DNA from 3 places in the Bradyrhizobium sp. YCK136 genome. Region 1 is predicted to be linked to each of the others. Evidence: predicted binding sites of a transcription regulator. Region 1 holds the regulator's gene; each other region holds the start of a gene.
The links. Region 1 encodes LexA, which represses DNA repair genes until DNA is damaged. Its sites were predicted from a motif close to TGTTCNNNNTGTGTTCNG; they were not measured.
Positions count from the first base shown of each region.

Region 2: ACFLEY_RS24555 (single-stranded DNA-binding protein) is a predicted target of LexA. The motif match lies at 2,435-2,452, and genes of this name have one in related genera.
Region 3: ACFLEY_RS00495 (helicase-related protein) is a predicted target of LexA. The motif match lies at 3,426-3,443, and genes of this name have one in related genera.

Region 1 covers NZ_CP172424.1:5,242,571-5,249,266, forward strand. The annotation lists gene ACFLEY_RS25705 (alpha-hydroxy acid oxidase) at 1-793, shown strand, start outside; gene ACFLEY_RS25710 (HAD family phosphatase) at 808-1,434, shown strand; gene ACFLEY_RS25715 (hypothetical protein) at 1,600-1,818, shown strand; gene glp (gephyrin-like molybdotransferase Glp) at 2,042-3,253, shown strand; gene lexA (transcriptional repressor LexA) at 3,429-4,124, shown strand; gene ACFLEY_RS25730 (hypothetical protein) at 4,411-4,611, shown strand; gene ACFLEY_RS25735 (hypothetical protein) at 4,805-5,236, shown strand; gene ACFLEY_RS25740 (GAF domain-containing protein) at 5,461-6,402, shown strand; gene ACFLEY_RS25745 (ComEC/Rec2 family competence protein) at 6,412-6,696, opposite strand, start outside.
Region 2 covers NZ_CP172424.1:5,014,791-5,021,486, forward strand. The annotation lists gene gyrA (DNA gyrase subunit A) at 1-1,026, opposite strand, end outside; gene ACFLEY_RS24550 (DUF2306 domain-containing protein) at 1,194-1,592, opposite strand; gene ACFLEY_RS24555 (single-stranded DNA-binding protein) at 1,793-2,281, opposite strand; gene ACFLEY_RS24560 (outer membrane protein) at 2,731-3,510, shown strand; gene ACFLEY_RS24565 (outer membrane protein) at 3,746-4,435, shown strand; gene ACFLEY_RS24570 (outer membrane protein) at 4,659-5,411, shown strand; gene uvrA (excinuclease ABC subunit UvrA) at 5,711-6,696, shown strand, end outside.
Region 3 covers NZ_CP172424.1:96,493-103,188, forward strand. The annotation lists gene ACFLEY_RS00470 (heme biosynthesis protein HemY) at 1-722, shown strand, start outside; tRNA gene ACFLEY_RS00475 (tRNA-Thr) at 822-897, shown strand; gene ACFLEY_RS00480 (hypothetical protein) at 994-1,575, opposite strand; gene ACFLEY_RS00485 (DUF488 family protein) at 1,694-2,206, opposite strand; gene ACFLEY_RS00490 (hypothetical protein) at 2,416-3,219, opposite strand; gene ACFLEY_RS00495 (helicase-related protein) at 3,589-6,696, shown strand, end outside.

The DNA of each region.
Region 1 (6,696 bases):
CGCCGGCACCTTTGGGGCGGCGCACATGCTGAGCTCGGTGTCCGAGCCTGGCCTGGAGAAGACCGCCGCAGCCGCCCCCGACGCGCTGCGTCTCTACCAGCTCTACGTGCGCGGCGACGACGCCTTCGTCGCCGATGTCGTCAGCCGGGCCGAAAAGCACGCTTACGCCGCCTTCTGCCTGACCGTCGACACCGCCCATTACAGCCGTCGCGAACGTGACATCGCCAAGCGCTACGTTCGCGAGAGCCGCCTGCGCGCCACCGGCGGCGATTTCCAGAAAGGCCTGGAATGGCGGACCGTGAAGATGATAAAGGACAAGTTCAAGATTCCGCTGATCCTGAAAGGTATCGCCACCGCCGAGGACGCCCTGATCGCGCTCGATCACGGCGTCGAATGGATCTACGTCTCCAACCATGGCGGCCGCCAGCTCGATCACGGCCGCGGCGCCATGCATGTGCTGCCTGAGATCGTCGAGGCCGTGAAGGGCCGCGCCAAGATCATGGTCGATGGCGGCTTCGGCCGCGGCACCGACATCGTCAAGGCGATCGCGGCGGGCGCCGACCTCGTCGGCATCGGCCGGTTGCAATGCTGGGCGCTGGCGGCGGCCGGCGAAGCCGGCGTGACGCGGATGCTGGAGCTTCTGGAGGACGAGGTGCTGCGCTGCCTCGGCCTGTTGGGCGCCACCTCGTTCGCCGAGGTCAACAAGTCCTGCCTGCATCCGGCCACCGCGACGAACACGCCGAGCGTGTTCAGCGCGTTCCCGCTGTTCGACCACGAACCTTACCGGTACTGATCCGAAAGGACGCAATGACCTCGCTCTCTCCCGGCAGCGCGGATGCGCTTCTGTTCGACCTCGGGCGCGTCGTGCTCGACATCGATTTCTCCAAGGCGATCGCCTGCTGGGCGGGACACGCCGGCTGCAAGCCGGAGGCAATCGTTGCGCGCTATGTGCGCGACAGCGAGGCGTATCGGCTGCACGAGGTCGGCAAGATCAGCGACGAGGAGTATTTCGCCTCGCTACGGGCCTCGCTCGGGATCGGCATCTCGGATGCGCAATTCCTCGAGGGCTGGAACGCGATCTTCGCGGGTGAAATGCCCGATGTCGCGGAGCTGTTGCCGCGTGCGGCGAAGCAGATGCCGCTCTACGCCTTCTCCAACACCAACCAGCCGCATGTCGACCATTTCTCGAAGGAATACGCCGACCTGCTCGGCCATTTCCGCGAGCTGTACCTGTCGTCCAGCATCGGCCTGCGCAAGCCGGACGCGGCGGCGTTCGACCATGTCGTGGCGGCCATCGGTGTGCCCGCCAGGCGCATCGTGTTCTTCGATGACCTCGCCGAAAACGTCGAGGGAGCGCGAGCGCGCGGATTGACCGCGGTGCATGTGACCTCGCCCCGCGATGTCGGCGACGCGCTCGAGGCGCTGGGAATCTGATCGAGACGCATCGGCTGGCGGGTGAAACCGGGGAGCTCCCGGAACCGATCTAGCCGAAATGAGGAACCAAATCGCTTTGTACATTTTTATACAGAGTTCCGGGAACGGAATGCCCGCTTCCGGACTCTTGAGTCCGTTGGGACTTCTACAGACGGACGTATCATCGTGTTGGGCAAAACCTACCTCACCAAACAAGCCTCTCTTCTGCTCGAATTCGCCAGAACGACTTCGGATTCTGACCTCTCCGCCAAGCTGATCAGCAAGGCCGCCGACCTGAAATCCCAGGCCGATCCGCTGCCCGACAAGGATCAAGGCCCCAAGCCCCCTGACGTGGCTCCCGACGTGGCGCCGGACCTCCGTCCGGACCGCCAGACCGGTCGATGACCGATGCTGGCCGTGGCTCCCGTCATTGTCGTCCTTGCCATGGCCACGCTCGTTCCCGTCTTTCTCGTCCGTCAGATCATGCCGCGGCAGAGCTGACGGTCCCTCATGACTGGACGGATCAAGCAGGATAAATCCTGATCCGGTCCCATTTTGCTTCATCGCCCGCGCTCGGCTAGAACTCTTGCCGCCCATTCGTCCAGACTTTCCGAGCAGGAGTTTCGCCGTGGCCTTGATGCCGGTTTCTGACGCGCTCGCCGCGGTGCTGGCCGGCGCGGAGCCGCTGCCTGAAGAGATGATTCCCCTCGACGAGGCCTACCACCGCGTGCTCGCACGCGACGTCGCGGCGCGGCGTACCCAGCCGCCCGAGGCGATGTCGGCCATGGACGGCTACGCCGTGCGCGCAGCCGATGCGGCCAGGGTCGACGCGCAGCTCACCATGATCGGCGAGGTCGCGGCGGGCCGGCCGTTCGCGGGAGCGGTCGGCGCCGGCGAAGCGGTACGAATCTTCACCGGCGGCGTCGTTCCCGCCGGCGCGGACGCGGTCGTGATCCAGGAGGATACGGTCGCCGAGGGCAAGCGCATCACGATCAAGGAAGCCGCTATCGCCGGTCGGCACATCCGGCCCGCCGGCGTCGACTTCCGCGAGGGCGACGTGCTCCTTCGCAAGGGAACCCGGCTCACCGAGCGCGACCTCGCGCTCGCCGCCGGGATGAACCATCCAGACCTGCCCATCCGCCGCCGTCCGAAGGTCGCGATCCTCGCCACCGGCGACGAGCTGGTGATGCCGGGCACCACGCCGGGCCCCGGCCAGATCGTCTATTCCAACGGCTATGCCCTGCACGCCCTCGCCCGCCAGGAGGGCGCAGATACCATCGACCTCGGCGTTGCCGCCGATACGCTGGAGGCCACCACAGCCGGCATCCGCCGTGCCCGAGAGAGCGGCGCCGACATCCTGATCACGATCGGCGGCGCCTCGGTCGGCGACCACGATCTGGTCCAGCAGGCGCTGAAGGCCGAAGGCATTGCGATGGCGTTCTGGAAGATCGCGATGCGGCCGGGCAAGCCGATGATGCACGGCCGGCTAGGGGCGATGGGTGTGATCGGCCTGCCCGGCAATCCCGTGTCGTCCTATGTGTGTGGCTTCCTGTTCATGGTTCCGTTGATTCGCGCCCTGTCGGGCCGCGCCGTGATTCACCATCGTCGCGAGCGCGCCGTGCTCGGCCGCGATGTCGGTGCCAATGACCAGCGCGAGGACTATCTTCGTGCGCGCCTGGAGCGGCGCGACGACGGCATGCTTGTCGCCCTTCCCGTCAATCATCAGGATTCCTCGCTGCTTGCGAATCTCGCTGCGGCGCAGGCACTTCTCGTGCGCGCGCCGTTCGCGCCGAAGGTCGAGGCAGGCGCGCCTTGCGAGGTGCTGCGACTGCCCGCCTGAACGCACTGGTCCTGCGCGTTCCGCGAACTTTGTCGCGTTCACGGTAAATTAAGCAGTTGCGGAACACATATCGAACATATAGTGTCCGTTCATGATTTGTTTCGAGCATCTGGCGGCTCGCCGCTGAATTCACCGTCTCGGAATCGAACGACATCAACCGGGGGATTTGGTCGAGATGTTAACGCGCAAACAATACGAGCTTCTGCGATTCATCAGCGAGCGTTTGAAGGAAAGCGGTGTGCCGCCCTCCTTCGACGAGATGAAGGACGCGCTCGACCTGCGCTCGAAGTCAGGCATCCATCGCCTGATCACCGCACTGGAGGAGCGCGGCTTCATCCGGCGCCTGCCCAACCGGGCCCGCGCGATCGAGGTGATCAAGTTGCCCGAGCTGCAGGCCGCCGCCGGCAACCGCCGTGGCTTCACTCCGAGCGTCATCGAGGGCAATCTCGGCAAGGTGCGAGCGAGCTCCAGCGCGGACGAGGGCGAACGCCCCGTCGCGGTGCCGGTGATGGGCCGCATCGCGGCCGGCACGCCGATCGAAGCGTTGCAGACCCGCAGCCACACCATCAGCGTACCGCCCGACATGCTCGGCTCGGGCGAGCACTACGCGCTCGAAGTGCGCGGCGACTCGATGGTCGAAGCCGGCATCCTCGACGGCGACATGGCGCTGATCCAGCGCAATGAGAGCGCCGACACCGGCGACATCGTGGTGGCGCTGATCGACGACGAGGAAGCGACGCTGAAGCGCTTCCGCCGCCGCGGCGCCTCGATCGCGCTCGAGCCCGCCAATGCGGCCTATGAGGTCCGCATCCTGCCGCCCAACCGGGTGAAGATTCAGGGCAAGCTGATCGGCCTGTACCGGAAGTACTGAGCGTGATCCGGACTGGAGGGCCGCGTTAGCACAAAGTGCGCAGCGGTTTTCCCTCGCGACAAGCGCAGGACGCGCTTGCGCGGAGATCATGCTCAAACAATCACCTAAAGCGCGGCCCGCCGGTTGGCGACCCGCGCGTTGACGATTGGAGCGACGATTGTCCGCTCCAGCTGGATAGTCTTTCTGGTTTTGCTCAGATTATCCGGCCCCTCTCTAGCGCTACATCCTCGCGACGCAGCACGAAGCCCTCATCGCTTCGTGGCCCTGGAGATCGAGGAGACAATCAATGCGCAAGATCGTTTTGAGCACCGTCACGGTGGCGCTGATCACAGCATCCGCGTCGCAAGTCTTCGCCGCACCGTCGCACCATGCCCGCAAGGCAACGCAGACGACGAGCGAGCAATTGCGCAATGCCCGCAACGCCGTCGCGCAGCCGTCGCAACCCGCCTGGCAATATTCGGGCTGGTCGGCACCTGCAGGTCGCTGACGGAGACGCACGCCAAATGCACGGAAGCGGTTTTTGTTCCTGAGGCATTTGAAAAAGATATTGTGATGGCAGCCTGCGGACCCAAGCCGCAGATTTGCCTACAACCAAGAAGACGCTAACATGCTTCCACTCTGATAGAGGCCAGTGCCTCCGAAGGAGGCGCGGGTCGCTATCCCTGAATGAGGAGCACCCGATGTGTGACTACAGCCTGCATGCCGTCGCGACGCGTCCCGCACAAGTCGGCGAGACGATCGTCACGACCACCTTCCGCGGCACCTCGACGCGCGGCTTCGCCTCCGAGGCCGACATGTCCGTCGCGGTCTGCCTGCTGCCGGGGACGGAGCTCGCCTTCGCCGACAACGTCCGCTACGACAATCGCTGGATCTGGACGCGCACCATCAACTCCCGCGTCGGCAAGTTCGGCAAGATCGATCCGCACATTCCCGATCGCCATCATGACGCGATCGAATTCCCCGACGGCAAATACGTACTCGTGACGCAACTCGTCGAAGGCCAGCGCGCGACCGTGCTGCAATTGCCGGTGACCCAGCCGGCCGGCGAGCGTGAACACAAGCCGGAGATCATCGCCGACAGGCCGACGATCACACGCCTGCCGATCGGCTGATGTACCTCCCCCCGGCGCAGAGGTCGGGGCCGGGATTGAAATTGCCATCGCCGGCCGTGGCCGGCGAGATGGTATGATTTGCGTCTTCCGGAATCCAATCCGCCGAGATCAGGCTCGCACCTGCCCATCGCACGAAGTTTGCGCGGCCCTGCCTGAATTTTGAACGTCCGTTCCGCGGCCAGATCGCCGATGCTGTCAAAGGCTTGAGGCGGCGGACACGTTCGATGAAAACCTTCATTCGCGTCGTTGAACTCTGGGTGCCGGACCGGACGCGCATGCGGCTGGAATTCGGCGGCGGCCTCTACGGCGAAGGGCTGTCCGCGTTCAAGGCCGTGAGCGAGGACTTGCGCTTCGGATACGACGAGGGCCTTCCCGGCAAGGCCTGGGCCAGCGGCCATCCCGTGATCCTCACCAAATTCGCCAACTCCTATTTCAAGCGGACCGACCAGGCGCTCGCGGCCGGCCTCACCTGTGGCGTGGCGGTGCCGGTGTTTTCAGGCGAATTCTTGCACGCCGTCATGGTGCTGTTCTGCGGCGACGACGAGGCGCATGTCGGCGCAATCGAGCTCTGGCACAACGATCCCGATAGCTCCCACGAGATGGGGCTCGTCGACGGCTACTATGGCACCGCCGACATGTTCGAATTCAACTCCCGCCACACCAGGTTTCCCCGCGGCTTCGGCCTGCCCGGACGCACCTGGAAAGCGGGCCTGCCGCTGATCATCAAGGACCTGCACAACGCCAGGAGTTTTCTGCGCTGGGAAGACGCCGCCGAGGTCGGGATCAATCTCGGCGTCGGCGTGCCCTATCGGACTGGCACCGACCAGACCTGGGTGCTGACTTTCCTCTCCGCACAGGCGACGCCGATTGCGCGACGCTTCGAGATCTGGGTGCCGAACGAGGCCCGTTCGGCACTGGTCTTTCGCGCTGGCGATTGCAGCGCGCAGACAGACCTTGCCGCGCTCTATGCGGACAAATCTATCGCCAGGGGCGACGGCAGCATCGGCGGAGCCTGGGCCACCGGCATGCCCGCGCTCAACGACGATCTCGGGCACGACGGCTCGGCCGCAGCCGCGGAGGCCCGCGCAATCGGACTGAGCCAGATGGTGGCCCTGCCGGTAATAGGGAGTGCCGGGCTCGAAGCCGTGCTGGCCTGGTACCTGTAAGCCGTCCGCTCAATCCTCGGCCTGCAGGTCGGCCTCGGACGGCGTCGCGTCCCGGTTACGGGGGGCTGCCGCCTGCGGCGCAAGGCTCACGCTGAAATCGCCCTCGCCGGCGGTCGCCGGCGACCACGGACGATCGGTGCCTCTCGCTTTCACCGCCTGAACCGCAAAGCCGTCGCCGCGCCGTGTCAGAGCGAGCGCGCCTTGCGCCGCGAGTCGCTGCCGGTCGACCACCATCGCCACACAATCCGGTGGCGCCGGTCGCGCCGTCACCACCAGCGCAGCGCGGCTGCAATC
Region 2 (6,696 bases), 230 kb from region 1:
GTTGACGCCGAAGCTCGTCTGCAGCGGCGTGAATCTGTAGAGCTGATTCAGCACCACGTCCGCCACGGCGTCGCGCTTCAATTCGATGACGACGCGATAGCCGTCGCGGTCGGATTCATCGCGCAGGTCGCCGATGCCCTCGATCTTCTTTTCCTTGACCAGCTCGGCGATGCGCTCGACCATCGTCGCCTTGTTCACCTGGTAGGGGATCTCGGTGATGATGAGCGCCTCGCGCTCCTTGCGGATGGTCTCGATCGCGACCTTGCCGCGCATGACGATCGAGCCGCGGCCGAGATGATAGGCGGCGCGGATGCCCGCGCGCCCGAGAATGACGCCGCCGGTCGGGAAATCAGGTCCCGGCACGATGTTGATGAGCTCGTCGATGGTGAGCGCTGGGTTGTCGATCAGCGCGACGCAGGCGTCGATGACCTCGCCGAGATTGTGCGGCGGGATGTTGGTCGCCATGCCGACCGCGATGCCGCCGGTGCCGTTGACGAGAAGGTTCGGGAACTTGGCCGGCAGGACCGACGGCTCGGTCTCGTTGTTGTCGTAGTTCGGCTGGAAGTCGACGGTATCCTTGTCGATGTCGGCCAGCAGAGCCAGCGCCGCCTTCGTCAGGCGCGCTTCGGTGTAGCGATAGGCGGCCGGGGGATCGCCGTCGACCGAGCCGAAATTGCCCTGGCCGTCGATCAGCGGCACGCGCATCGAGAAGTCCTGCGCCATGCGGACCATGGCGTCGTAGATCGACTGGTCGCCGTGCGGATGATACTTACCGATGACGTCACCGACCACGCGGGCGGACTTGACGTATTTCTTGTCGGGTGTGTGCCCCTGCTCGTTCATCGAGTACAGGATGCGGCGATGCACCGGCTTCAGACCGTCGCGCGCATCGGGCAGCGCCCGCGCCACGATCACGCTCATGGCGTAGTCGAGATAGGACTTCTTCATCTCCTCGAAGATGGAGACGGGGCGAATATCCGAGGGTTGCGCCGGCTGGTCGCCGGGCTTGTCGTCGTCGTCAGCCAAGGGGAAATCCGGTGAGGTTTATCTGGGAATCATATAGCGCATCGAGCCCCTGATAACCACCCTTGCCGGGGTAAAGGAAGCGCTTTTTCCGACTGTTTTTCCAGAGACTTACGCCCTCCCCGGCACCGCCCTGGGCGGGGCCCGGACGAGCCGCCCGAAACCGCCCCTTAGGCCCCGAAAACCACGCGGTGCATGATGCGCCCGGGCAGCAGTGTAAACAGGCCCGCCACCACCAGCGCGCCGGCGAAGATGAAGATCATCATCAGCCGGTGATCGGCGACGCGATGGGCGTGCGCCCGCCATACCGCGAGCGGCAGCACCACCAGCGTGAAGATCGACAGGACATGGATCGGGCTGAACGGCCCGATCAGGCGGCTCTGGTGGATCCAGAACGAGGAGGCGGCCACGACCACCATCAGCACCACCCAGATCCAGCCGATCGTCCGGTGTGGCAGCGTGCCTTTGGGAGCGGCAAACTGGACCAGGCCGAGCACGAAGGCGGCCATGGCGGCAAAGGCATGCAGCGGGATCGCCGGAGCAGCCGTAAGCAGCGGCGCGAGGCTCATGCGGGGCTTCCTCCGATCGGCGGGTGATCCATGTGAATAGGATTAACATCAAGTTAATACCATTCACATGATGCCCCGTCAAAGGCTTGAAGCAGCACATGAGGCAAGCTCGGAAAAACCGAGCCCTGCCCGCCAATTGGTAAGAATTCCTGCGGCTCTACGCGAGCACGACAAAATTCGGGGCGAAGCGCCCGCCCGCCTCAGAACGGGATGTCGTCGTCCATGTCGCTGTTGCGGCCACCGGCGGCGACGGCGCGGCGCGGCGCGCTGCTGACGGGACCGGAGGAGCCGAAATCGCCGCCCGGCTCCTCGCCGAAGCTGCCGCCTCCCCCGCCGCCGCGGCCGTCGAGCATCGTCAGCGTCGAGTTGAACCCCTGGAGCACGACTTCGGTGGAGTACTTCTCAACGCCGCTCTGGTCGGTCCATTTGCGGGTCTGGAGCGCGCCCTCGATATAAACCTTGGCGCCCTTCTTCAGGTACTGCTCGGCGACCTTGCAGAGGCCTTCATTGAAGATCACCACGCGATGCCACTCGGTCTTTTCCTTGCGCTCGCCGCTGTTCTTGTCGCGCCAGGTCTCCGAGGTCGCGATGCTCAAATTCGCGATCGGCCGCCCGTCCTGGGTACGGCGGATTTCAGGATCCTTGCCGAGATTTCCAACCAAAATGACCTTGTTGACGCTTCCCGCCATCGCCGCTCTCCACTCCGAATGCCACTGAATTGATAAGGCCCGACCGCGCCCCGCGGTCCTCTGCAACCTATTGAGGCGATCCTATACGCTTGCGCGGACCGATCAGCCCACCAGCCCTCAGGTTATCCCCACATATAGCATCGGCCGCCGGCTCGTTCCAGATTTGTTCCTGTTCGAGCGAGTGCGAAATATATGGCCCGGGCGGTGCCCGCGCACTGCTCAAATGGCCGGCGCCGGATGGAACCTTTTCAGGTTCCCGTGAACGACGAAAAGCACTTAACATTCATTAAGTTACATACGCCGCACTTATCGCGCGACTGTTGTATTTCGGCGACGGACTCTGCCCACCCGTTAGGCTACGTTTGCCTCGGAATTGATTTCATATGGGCGTCGCGCCTGCTTGGCCGCTTCGGGGATTTCAAGAAGCGGCGGAAATTGGGGAGACTGCAATGAGTAAGATTTTGATTGGTGCAATCGGTGCAGTGGCGTTGAGCCTGTCGGCTCCTGCAAGCGCGGCGGATCTGGCGGCGCGTCCCTACACGAAGGCTCCGCCGCCAATGGTCGCGGCCATCTACGACTGGAGCGGCTTCTACATCGGCATCAACGGCGGCGGCGGCTCGGCCCACAAATGCTGGGATTTTGTAACTCCCGTCACCGGCGTTCTGATTGGCGAAGGTTGTCACAACGCGACCGGAGGCACGGTCGGCGGCCAGGTCGGCTATCGCTGGCAGTCGGCCAACTGGGTGTTCGGGCTCGAAGGCCAGGGCAACTGGGCCGACTTCTCCGGAGACAACGTCAGCACGACGTTCATCGGCACGGGTCTTCGCGACCGCTCCAAGATCAACGCGTTCGGTTTGTTCACAGGCCAAGTCGGCTATGCCTGGAATAACGTGCTGTTCTACGTGAAGGGCGGCGGCGCCGTCGTCAGCGATCGCTACCGCGGCTACGATGTCATCACCGGCCTCGAATTCGATCGGGCCAACGAGACCCGCTGGGGCGGCACCGTGGGTGCCGGCCTCGAGTTCGGATTCGCGCCAAACTGGACGGTCGGCGTCGAGTACGATCACATCTTCATGGGCAATCGCACCATCGGCTTCGCCGGCTCCGGCAACTTCATTGTGGCTCCGGCCGGCGCTTTCACACGCTCGGAACGCATCGGTCAGGACGTCGATATCGGCCTGGTCCGCGTGAACTATCGCTGGGGTGGCCCGGTCATCGCGAAGTACTGATATCTCTTTGATATCACTTGAAGATTGAAGGCCGGCCCCGTGCCGGCCTTTTTTTGTGCGACATGCCGGCGGCTATAAGTCAGCAACCATTACGTTTTGTGACTGTTGTGGCTTTTGAGAGACACAACTTGCGGCTTTGCTGGTGTAAGCACGACGTCAGTTGGACCACAGCGTCCGATGCCCTTCCCGATCGTGGAAGGCACAACAGAAACTGGGACTGGGATTTAGGTTGAAAATGAAGAAGGTTTTGTTGGCTTCGGCCTGTTTGTTCGCTTTTGCGGCCCCCGCGTCGGCTGCTGATCTCGCGGCTCGCCCGTACACGAAGGCTCCGGTGGCCGTGGCCTCGGTCTACAACTGGACCGGCTTCTACCTCGGTATCGTCGGTGGCGGCGCCTGGGAAAACGGCTCGGGCGACCCGAAGATGAAGGGTGGCTTCGTCGGCGGCACCGCCGGCTACAACTGGCAGACCGGCAACGTCGTGTTCGGTGTCGAAGCCGATGGCACCTGGGCTGACGTCAGCGCCTCGGCGACCGGCGCGACCGTTGTCCCCGGCTTCGGCGTTGCGACCGCGACCGTGAGCTCGAAGACCGACGCGATGGGCACCGTGCGCGGCCGCATCGGCTACGCCGTCAACAACGTCCTGTTCTACGGCACGGGCGGCTACGCCTGGATCGACAACAAGATCACCCTCTCCGCACTCGGCGTGTCCGTCTCGGACAGCAAGTTCCACTCCGGCTGGACCGTCGGCGCGGGCGTCGAAGCGTTCTTCGCGCCGCAGTGGTCGGTCAAGGGCGAGTACCTCTATCGCAGCCTCGGCGGCGAGACCTACTTCTCGGGCGCCCTGCCCACCGGCACGCTCAACTTCCACACCGTGCAGGTCGGCGTGAACTATCACTTTGGCGGTCCGATCCTCGCGAAGTACTGATCTTCGCCACCGACGCACATCGTCACGAAAGGCCGGCCTCGCGCCGGCCTTTTTGTTGTTCGCGCCCAAGTATCCAATCCAGCCGCTCGCTAGCGTTTTCGGAGAGGTGTGGCACCTCGGTGACACAACCTTTGGCTTTAATAATGTATAGCAATGACATCAGTCGGGTCGTTGGGTCCGCTGCTTTTCGCCGACGAAGAGAAACGAAACTGGGGAATTTGAAATGAAGAGAATTGTGCTGGCTTCGGCCAGTCTGCTCGTGCTCAGCGCGTTGGCTCCTGCCTCGGCGGCTGACCTGCCGGCCCGCCCTTACACCAAGGCGCCCGTGGCCGTGGCCTCGATCTACAACTGGAGCGGGTTCTACATCGGCGGCAACGCCGGTGGCGGCTCGAGCCATAATTGCTGGGATCTCACCGCCGTCGGAGTCGCCGCAATTCCGGTCACGGCTGAAGGCTGTCACAATGCGACCGGCGCTCTCGTCGGCGGCCAAATCGGCTATCGCTGGCAGTCCAGCAGCTGGGTGTTCGGCCTTGAAGCCCAGGGCGATTGGGCTGACCTGAAGGGCTCGAACGTCAGCGCTCCCGCCGCTCTCTTCCCGCTGGTGAACAATACCAAGATCGACGCCATCGGCCTCTTCACCGGCCAAGTCGGCTATGCCTGGAACAACGTGCTCTGGTACGTGAAGGGCGGCGCGGCCGTCACCCACAACAAGTTCAGCGGCACTCTGGCTGGCATTACGCTCGACACCGCGAACGAAACGCGCTGGGGCGGGACCGTCGGCACCGGCATCGAATTCGGCTTCGCTCCGAACTGGTCGGTCGCGGTCGAATACAACCACTTGTTCATGGGCAAGCACACCGACACTTTCACCTTCCTCGGCGTGGCCACCCGCAGCGACAGCATCAAGCAGGACGTCGACATGGGCACCGTCCGCCTCAACTACACCTTCGGCGGCCCCGTCGTCGCGAAGTACTGAGCTTCGCCTCCAACGGGATCGCGTTACGAAAGGCCGGCCTTGTGCCGGCCTTTTTGTTTTCGCGGACAGCCGAGCCGTCAGGGAATCGTGGGGCGAGAGGCCGTTCCGGTGCTCCGCTGCTGCCAGATGCCGCCAGCACGCCAACAATCCGTTGACGATTCGCAAGTCCCACTGGAAATCCGCCGCTGTTCTTCCTACGTTCGCTGACAACCCCATCGGCGCCGATCCCGGTTCCGGGCAAAGCGCGCCTTCACCATTGGCGCGGCCGCGCGTCTTTGGGATTCCCTGAGGACACCGGGATGGATGAAGTGATCAAGGCGAAGCGCCAACAACAGAACGCGGGCTCGAGCCTGCGCGCAATTACGATCCGTGGCGCGCGCGAGCATAACCTCAAGAACATCGACGTCGAGATTCCCCGCGACAAGCTCGTGGTGTTCACCGGCCTCTCCGGCTCCGGCAAATCCTCGCTCGCCTTCGACACCATCTATGCCGAGGGCCAGCGCCGCTACGTCGAATCGCTGTCGGCCTATGCGCGCCAGTTCCTGGAGATGATGCAGAAGCCCGACGTGGACCAGATCGACGGCCTGTCGCCGGCGATCTCGATCGAGCAGAAGACGACCTCGAAGAACCCGCGCTCCACCGTCGGCACCGTCACCGAGATCTACGACTATATGCGCCTGTTGTGGGCGCGCGTCGGCGTGCCCTATTCGCCCGCCACCGGCCTGCCGATCGAAAGCCAGACCGTCTCGCAGATGGTGGACCGCGTGCTGGCGCTGCCCGAGGGCACCCGCCTCTATCTGCTCGCGCCGGTCGTGCGCGGCCGCAAGGGCGAGTACCGCAAGGAGCTCGCCGAATGGCTCAAGAAGGGCTTTCAGCGCGTCAAGATCGACGGCACGTTCCACGAGCTTGCGGAAGCGCCGACGCTGGACAAGAAGTTTCCGCACGACATCGACGTCGTCGTCGACCGCATCGTGGTGCGCGCCGACATCGGCCAGCGTCTCGCCGAAAGCTTCGAGACCGCGCTGAAGCTCGCCGAGGGCCTTGCCGTCGTCGAATTCGCCGATGCGCCCGCAGCCGCGCCGGCCGAGGAAAAGAAGAAGACCGCGAAGATCCACGACAAGAGCGGACCCGAGCGCATCCTGTTCTCGGAAAAGTTCGCCTGCCCCGTCTCCGGCTTCACGATTCCCGAGATCGAGCCCCGCCTGTTCTCGTTCAACAATCCCTATGGCGCCTGCCCCGCTTGCGGGGGCCTCGGCGTCGAGCAGCATGTCGACGAGGACCTCGT
Region 3 (6,696 bases), 4.6 Mb from region 1:
CGATCGATGCCTCCGAATTCAGCCGCGCACGGGCGGTGCTGGCGCCTTATGTCAACGATCCGACCCAGCGGGTCGCACTGCTGATGGCCGAGATCGAGCGCACCGAGCACGGCGACGGCGGCCGCGCCCGCGCCTGGACCTTGCGCGCGGTGCGCGCTCGCCACGATCCGGCCTGGACCGCCGACGGCTATGTCAGCGATCGCTGGCGCCCGGTTTCCCCGGTCACCGGCCGCCTCGACGCCTTCCAGTGGCAGACGCCGGTCGCGAGCCTTCCTTCCGACAAGGGCGACTTGATCGAATCCTCGGCCTTCGAGGAAGCCATGCTGGCGGCCCCGCCGCCGAAGCGGGTGACGGCGCCTGCGAATGACACCCTGATGGAACCGGCTCCGGCTGCATCGGTCCCGGCGGAGCAGGACAATTCGCCTCCGGCGGCCAAGGAAGAGCCGAAGGAAGAGCCTGCGATGACGTCTGCGGAGCCGGTCACGCCGGCCCCCGAGCCGGCCGAATCATCGCCGGCGGCGGCAACGCCGGTGTTCCGGACCCGTGCCGACCTCGGCAAGCCCGCACCCGTCCCGATCCCCGCCGTCATCCCGATCGTCCGCGCCCCGGATGATCCCGGGATCGATGACGAGGGCCCGAGCGATGAATTTACGGAACAAATCGGCACGCCCAAGGCCCAGGCCGGCGGCTGGCGCGGATTCTGGTCCCGCTGGGGCGCCTAAGCCGCATTTCGCACCCGGCTTGTTCTTGCCAATTCGGGCCATGCCCGATATCAGGAGCGCGCGTATCGGGACCGGCATCGTCCGAGCCCGGCAGGGTTCGCCGCAATAGCTCAGTCGGTAGAGCACGTCATTCGTAATGACGGGGTCGGGGGTTCGAATCCCTCTTGCGGCACCAACTATTTCAATAGCTTACGCGGTTTTCCGGTAGATAGCTTCCGTCGTTAATCAATGTGTTAATCAATGTCGGGCCTGACTATCCGTCGCGGCCTGACTATCCGAAGAGATCAGGCTGGGTCATCTCATCCAACCGGATGACGCCCAGCAATTGCCAGGTCTGCGGCCTCTTGGCTTGGTTTCCGAGTGCGAAAGCCATGCCTTTGCTGGGATACTGTTCGTCGTAGACAGCTCGCATGCGATCCAGCGCACCTGCCTCGCCGTACTCGGCTTGCCAGCGCCAGAACATCGCATGTGTTTCCCAGTCCCCGTTCTGGTAGTCGTGGCGGCCGTCGTCGTCCTCGAACTGAAATCTGAAATCGAAGGGAGACGGCTCAAGCTCAGCCAGCTCCTTGTCGAAAATCGATGTTTGCTGAGCGGCAGCCTTGTATGCCTCTCGTTCCTCCACAAGATCAGCCGCTGACTTGCGTTTGGCGATGAACTTCGTGTTTCGAGGCCGGATGAGAGTTAGCGATCTTCCGAGGGCCATTGCCTCCTTGGCTGAGCCGGTGATGAGCGGTGTAAGCAGCCGCGTCCGCTCGTCTTGCGGCAATTGGCCGTCGATGGCGATGCTATCCTCGTAGACGTGACAGCTCTCGCTTCGCTTGTCCCGTGTCGGTGGCCGGTAGGAGAACTTCACCCAATTCCATCGGGAGAAACTGCTGTCGCCGCGAAGGTGCCGGAAGCGTATAGGGAAGAGCCGTTTCCAATGGCCGTCAGCGGTCACGCCGGCACAGCAGACGGTCTCCCCGTAGGTTCTACTGGGCTGCGGCAGCGCCTTGACCAGAACGACTGCTCGGGAGCTTTGCGGCGTTACGGACATAGCGATCAGGTTCATCACCGTAGAGGTGGAACATAGTGACCTGAGTCGGTAGTGCCGTTGCAACAATCAACCTGTGGCATTCACTGGGATCACGCTCGAAGCACATCAGGCAGGTGGTCTGCTCGTCCACCAGCTTGGCCAGCTCTTGGAGGCTTTGCTGCGGCCCGCACTGAGCGAGGTGCTTACCGTAAATCTTCCGAAATTGGTCGAAGTGGCCCGCCCTTGCGGCATCCCGGCCGGGCTTCGGGTCGCCGAGTGCCGCGAGGTGAACGTACCGAATGCCCTCCCGCTCAACGCGATCGCGGAGCTTGTTCTTCGAGAACCCCTTCTTCCGGGAGATCGGCACGGCGCGGACATCGGCCAAGAGCTGCACCTTGACGCTCTTCAGCGTGGCCACAAAGCGGTCGATGTCGGTGCCTTCGTAGCCAATGGTGTACAGCGTCGTCATCCAAATCACCCCTGTCGCGGCGCTCATATTGGTTTAGCGAAGGTAAACGCTCCATTACGCTGGTTAGTGAGCAGATGCAAAAACACTGATCGGGCCGGCAAGATGCACCCAGAGCTGGCCGCCTAAGCAGCCCAACTCCTCTGGCCGCTCGGCTCCGGCCGGGTCGAGGTCGCCCCAACACAGAGGCAGTCGGATGCGCCGGGATTTTTTCAGAAGACATTGAGATCAACCCGACCCATCACTTCATTCGACGCAACATCGCGGGCAACCTGCTCTTTCGAGCGGAAGTCGCCCGGCAGCCACGTGCTGATCTGCACCACAGGCAGCTTGAGAAACGCGGTCTCTCGATGGTGAAAGGCTGAATGTCCGAAGGGCGTGATGTCCAACAAACTGAAGTTGATCGGATCGACATCACCAGTCAGCACAAACCCTAAGGGCGCGAAAGCGATTTCCGCAAACACGTGCTGCTTACCGTTGATCAACACCCCCGACATCGGTGCTTGCCGATTGCCGACAGACTTGCTCGGGTCGATCAGATAGGCAAACACCCTCAGATCGTGCGGCATGTACCGCCGCTCCCTATGGAGTACGAACCGCGGAATGTCTGGAAACCGTTCTTGAAGTGATGGACCACAGGCGCTGCAGAACATGGCCATCACTTGCTTCAACACTCGAAGCGGGAAGATGCGATAGGGATACGCAAGCGAGGCAGTGCCGCCTGACCTCGTAACGAGTTCTAGCGCTTGCCGTGCCATCGCGACATACGCGGAGCCATACCAGCTGCCAGTATCGTTGTTGCACTTTTCGCAGAGAGTGTGTTTGCCCGCGCCAGCCTGTACCCACTTGCCCTGAGGCGGCTGAGGCTTTCCGTCCCACTCACCTGCCAACATCTTCTGGATGTTCGTCTCGAAGACGCGTTGGTCGTTGAATGCTGCGCGAGGAGGCACGTGCTCGAAGGAGAGCGGCACACCCTTCGCTCCACAGATACAGCACTGCCCGATTTGCTGAACCAATCAGCCCCCCTGCCTTATGCAGCAGATGTAGGCGGTATCCTGTGTAGTTCAATCATTGGGCGTGGATAAAGGATGACACGCCCATTCGGAAACACCGGGCCATGGGCGGGCCGTAGCGCCATCGGTCGGGGCTGGAAGATCGCCTGCAGACGGCGTAGCGGGGTCGCCGGCACACGGTGACGATGCTTCTCTCCGGCCGAGGCAAAGAGAACACTTCGCGAAATTGGTTGCGAGTGCTGGAGACCGCTTGGGTTTTAAGCGGGCTGGAAGCCGGCATAGCTCTGGACGGCAACTTCAGGGAGTGTAGATTTCGTTCATGCATCTAAGGGAGTGATGTTTTTGCTACGAAAATTGTGCTAGCCGGTCTCCATGCTTTCCTTGAACCAAGTTATTGCAGGCGCGAAGGTGCGCGGTCTGGCCGGTGCCTCGCCCGTAGAGATCGTGCGCACCGAGTGGATCGGCTCTGATGCCCTAAACGTGGTTTATCGTGGCCCCGATGGTCCAGCTGAGGTGCTGCTCTTCCGTGACGTCGAGCCTCGTCTCGAACTGGTCCAGGAGAGCCGTGCATTCAGTTTCGACGGCGACGGAGAGGCCTATCGGATCGCATCTGAAGCGCAGCGCATTCGGCTAGCGCATCTATTCGATCCCTACCTTGCTGTCCACAGCTCGCGGATCGAGCCGCTGCCGCACCAGATCACGGCCGTCTATGGCGAAATGCTACCCCGTCAGCCTTTGCGGTTCCTGCTTGCCGATGATCCTGGCGCCGGCAAAACCATCATGGCTGGACTTCTGATCAAGGAATTGATCATTCGCGGCGATCTGGAGCGCTGTCTCATCATCGCGCCGGGCAGTCTTGTCGAGCAGTGGCAGGACGAGTTGAAGGAAAAATTCGATCTTACCTTCGATATCGTTTCGCGAGAGCAGATCGAGACCTCGGTCACCGGCAACCCCTTCGTCGAGCGCAATCACCTCATCATGCGGCTGGACATGGCTTCCCGGTCGGAGACGCTGCAGGCGAAACTGCAGGCCGCGCCAGATTGGGACCTTATTATCTGCGACGAAGCCCATCGCATGTCTGCGAGCCTGTTCGGCAACGAGGTCAAGTACACCAAGCGTTACAAGCTCGGGCAGTTGGTCGGCGGCCGGACGCGCCACTTCCTGCTTATGTCGGCGACGCCGCACAATGGTAGCGACGCAGATTTCCAGCTGTTCATGGGGTTACTTGACGCTGACCGTTTCGAGGGACGTCAACGGGAAGGCGCCCGCAAGATCGACGTGTCTGATCTGATGCGCCGCCTCACAAAAGAGGAATTGAAAAAATTCGACGGAGCGCCGTTGTTCCCGGAGCGCAAGGCGTCCACGATTCAGTATCAGCTGTCTGATCTTGAAGCCCAGCTCTATGCCGCAGTCACGCAATATGTGCGCAACGAGATGCGCAACCTCAACAATCTCGGTGATGACAAGCGGAAAAATAACGTCGGGTTCGCGTTGCAAATATTGCAGCGGCGGCTCGCATCTTCGCCGGCTGCGATCTATCGCTCGCTGCTGCGCCGTCGTGAACGCCTCGAAGCTCGATTGGCCGAAGAGCGCATCATTGCCCGCGGTGGCAAGTTGCCGAACCAGGAGCAGCTGCCGGCCCTCTATGATGACGACGAAGATCGTGACCTGGACGAGGCAGGTGGTGCCGAGCTGGAGGAGGCCGAGCAGCAGATTGCGGATCGTGCTACTGCGGCCCAGACCATCCCCGAACTTGAAGCGGAACTGATCGTTCTTCGTGATCTCGAAAAGCTGGCTGATCAACTGCGCAAATCAGGCCAGGATGCCAAATGGCGTCAGCTCGGTGAAATCCTTGATAAGCCACCGATGGTGGATGAGGCGACCGGCCAACGCCGCAAGCTTTTGATCTTCACCGAACCGCGCGACACGCTGGAATATCTGGCCGACAAAATCAGGCAACGTATTGGCAAATCCGAAGCTGTGGCTGTCATCCATGGCGGGGTGCCACGTGATGTGAGGAAGGCCAACATTGCAGCCTTCAACGACGACCCCGAGGTCCGTATCCTAGTCGCAAACGATGCCGCCGGAGAGGGTGTCAATCTGCAACGCGGCGCTCACCTGATGGTGAACTACGACCTGCCTTGGAACCCGAACCGTCTGGAACAACGTTTCGGCCGCATCCACCGAATCGGCCAAACGGAAGTCTGCCATCTCTGGAATTTGGTTTCTGCCGACACGCGAGAAGGCGAGGTATATGCCCGACTGCTCGAGAAGCTGGAACGAGCGCGTGATGCCCTGGGAGGTCGCGACAGCGTCTATGATGTGCTTGGCGAGCTATTCCAGGACAAGCCACTGCGCGAGCTGCTGATGGAAGCCGTACTTTATGGCGATGACCCCAAGCACAAGCAGAGACTTCTTACCGCCGTGGATGGTGTGGTCGACCAGAAGAAGATCGAGACCTTGATCCGGGAGCGCAAGCTGACCTCCGAAGGGCTTGATCCACTCACTGTTATAGAGATCAGGGAGAAGATGGAGCGTGCTGCGGCGCGGCGGCTGCAGCCGTACTACATCCGTGCCTTTTTCGAGAAGGCTTTCGTGCGGCTTGGCGGGCAACTAAGAAGACGGGAAGCCGGACGTTACGAGATCACGCGCGTACCGGGACGCCTGCGTGACCGGCAGCGGTTCGCCGGTGGCGTTGTTCCCATCGCTGAACGTTACGAGCGTGTTTGCTTCGACAAGGCTCATCGCGACACACACAAGCCGCAGGCAGCGATCATCACCCCGGGTCAAGGGCTGCTCGATATGACGATTGCCGTCACGCTGGAGGACGCCGGGGATGTCCTGAAGCAGGGCGCCATCCTTGTGAACGAGGCCGATGAATTTGGCGTTGCTCCCCGTGTTCTGGTGACGCTGGAGCACACGATCCGTGACGGGCGGCCGGGCCGGAATGGGCAGCCAAGCGTGGTGTCGCGCCGGATGCAGTTCGTGATGCTCGATAGCCAGGGCAACGCTCAGGATGCGGGTCCTGCGCCTTATCTCGATTTTCGCTCTCTCCTGCCTGAAGAGACAGCCACAGCGCATGAGCTACTGGACGCCGATTGGCTCAAGGGCGACATCGAAAAGGTGGCGATGCACTTTGCTATCGCTGATCTCGTTCCGCAGCATCTCAGGGAGACGCGGGAGCGCAGGCTTGCAGAGGTCGATCGAGTCGAGGGCGAGGTCAAGGCGCGGCTCAAGCGCGAGATCAACTATTGGGATGGTCGTGCCGAGGAACTTGCCCTGAAGGAGCAGGCCGGCAAGGGTGGTCGCCTCAATTCCGGCAACGCGCGCGCCTATGCCCAAACACTAACCGAGCGGTTAGACCGCCGGCTGCGCCAGCTCGTCGAGGAACGTGACATCCAGGCTCTGCCACCGCAGGTGAAGGGCGCGGCGTTAGTCGTGCCAATAGGATTGCTGCGACCGAGGTCAAGTCAACCTTTC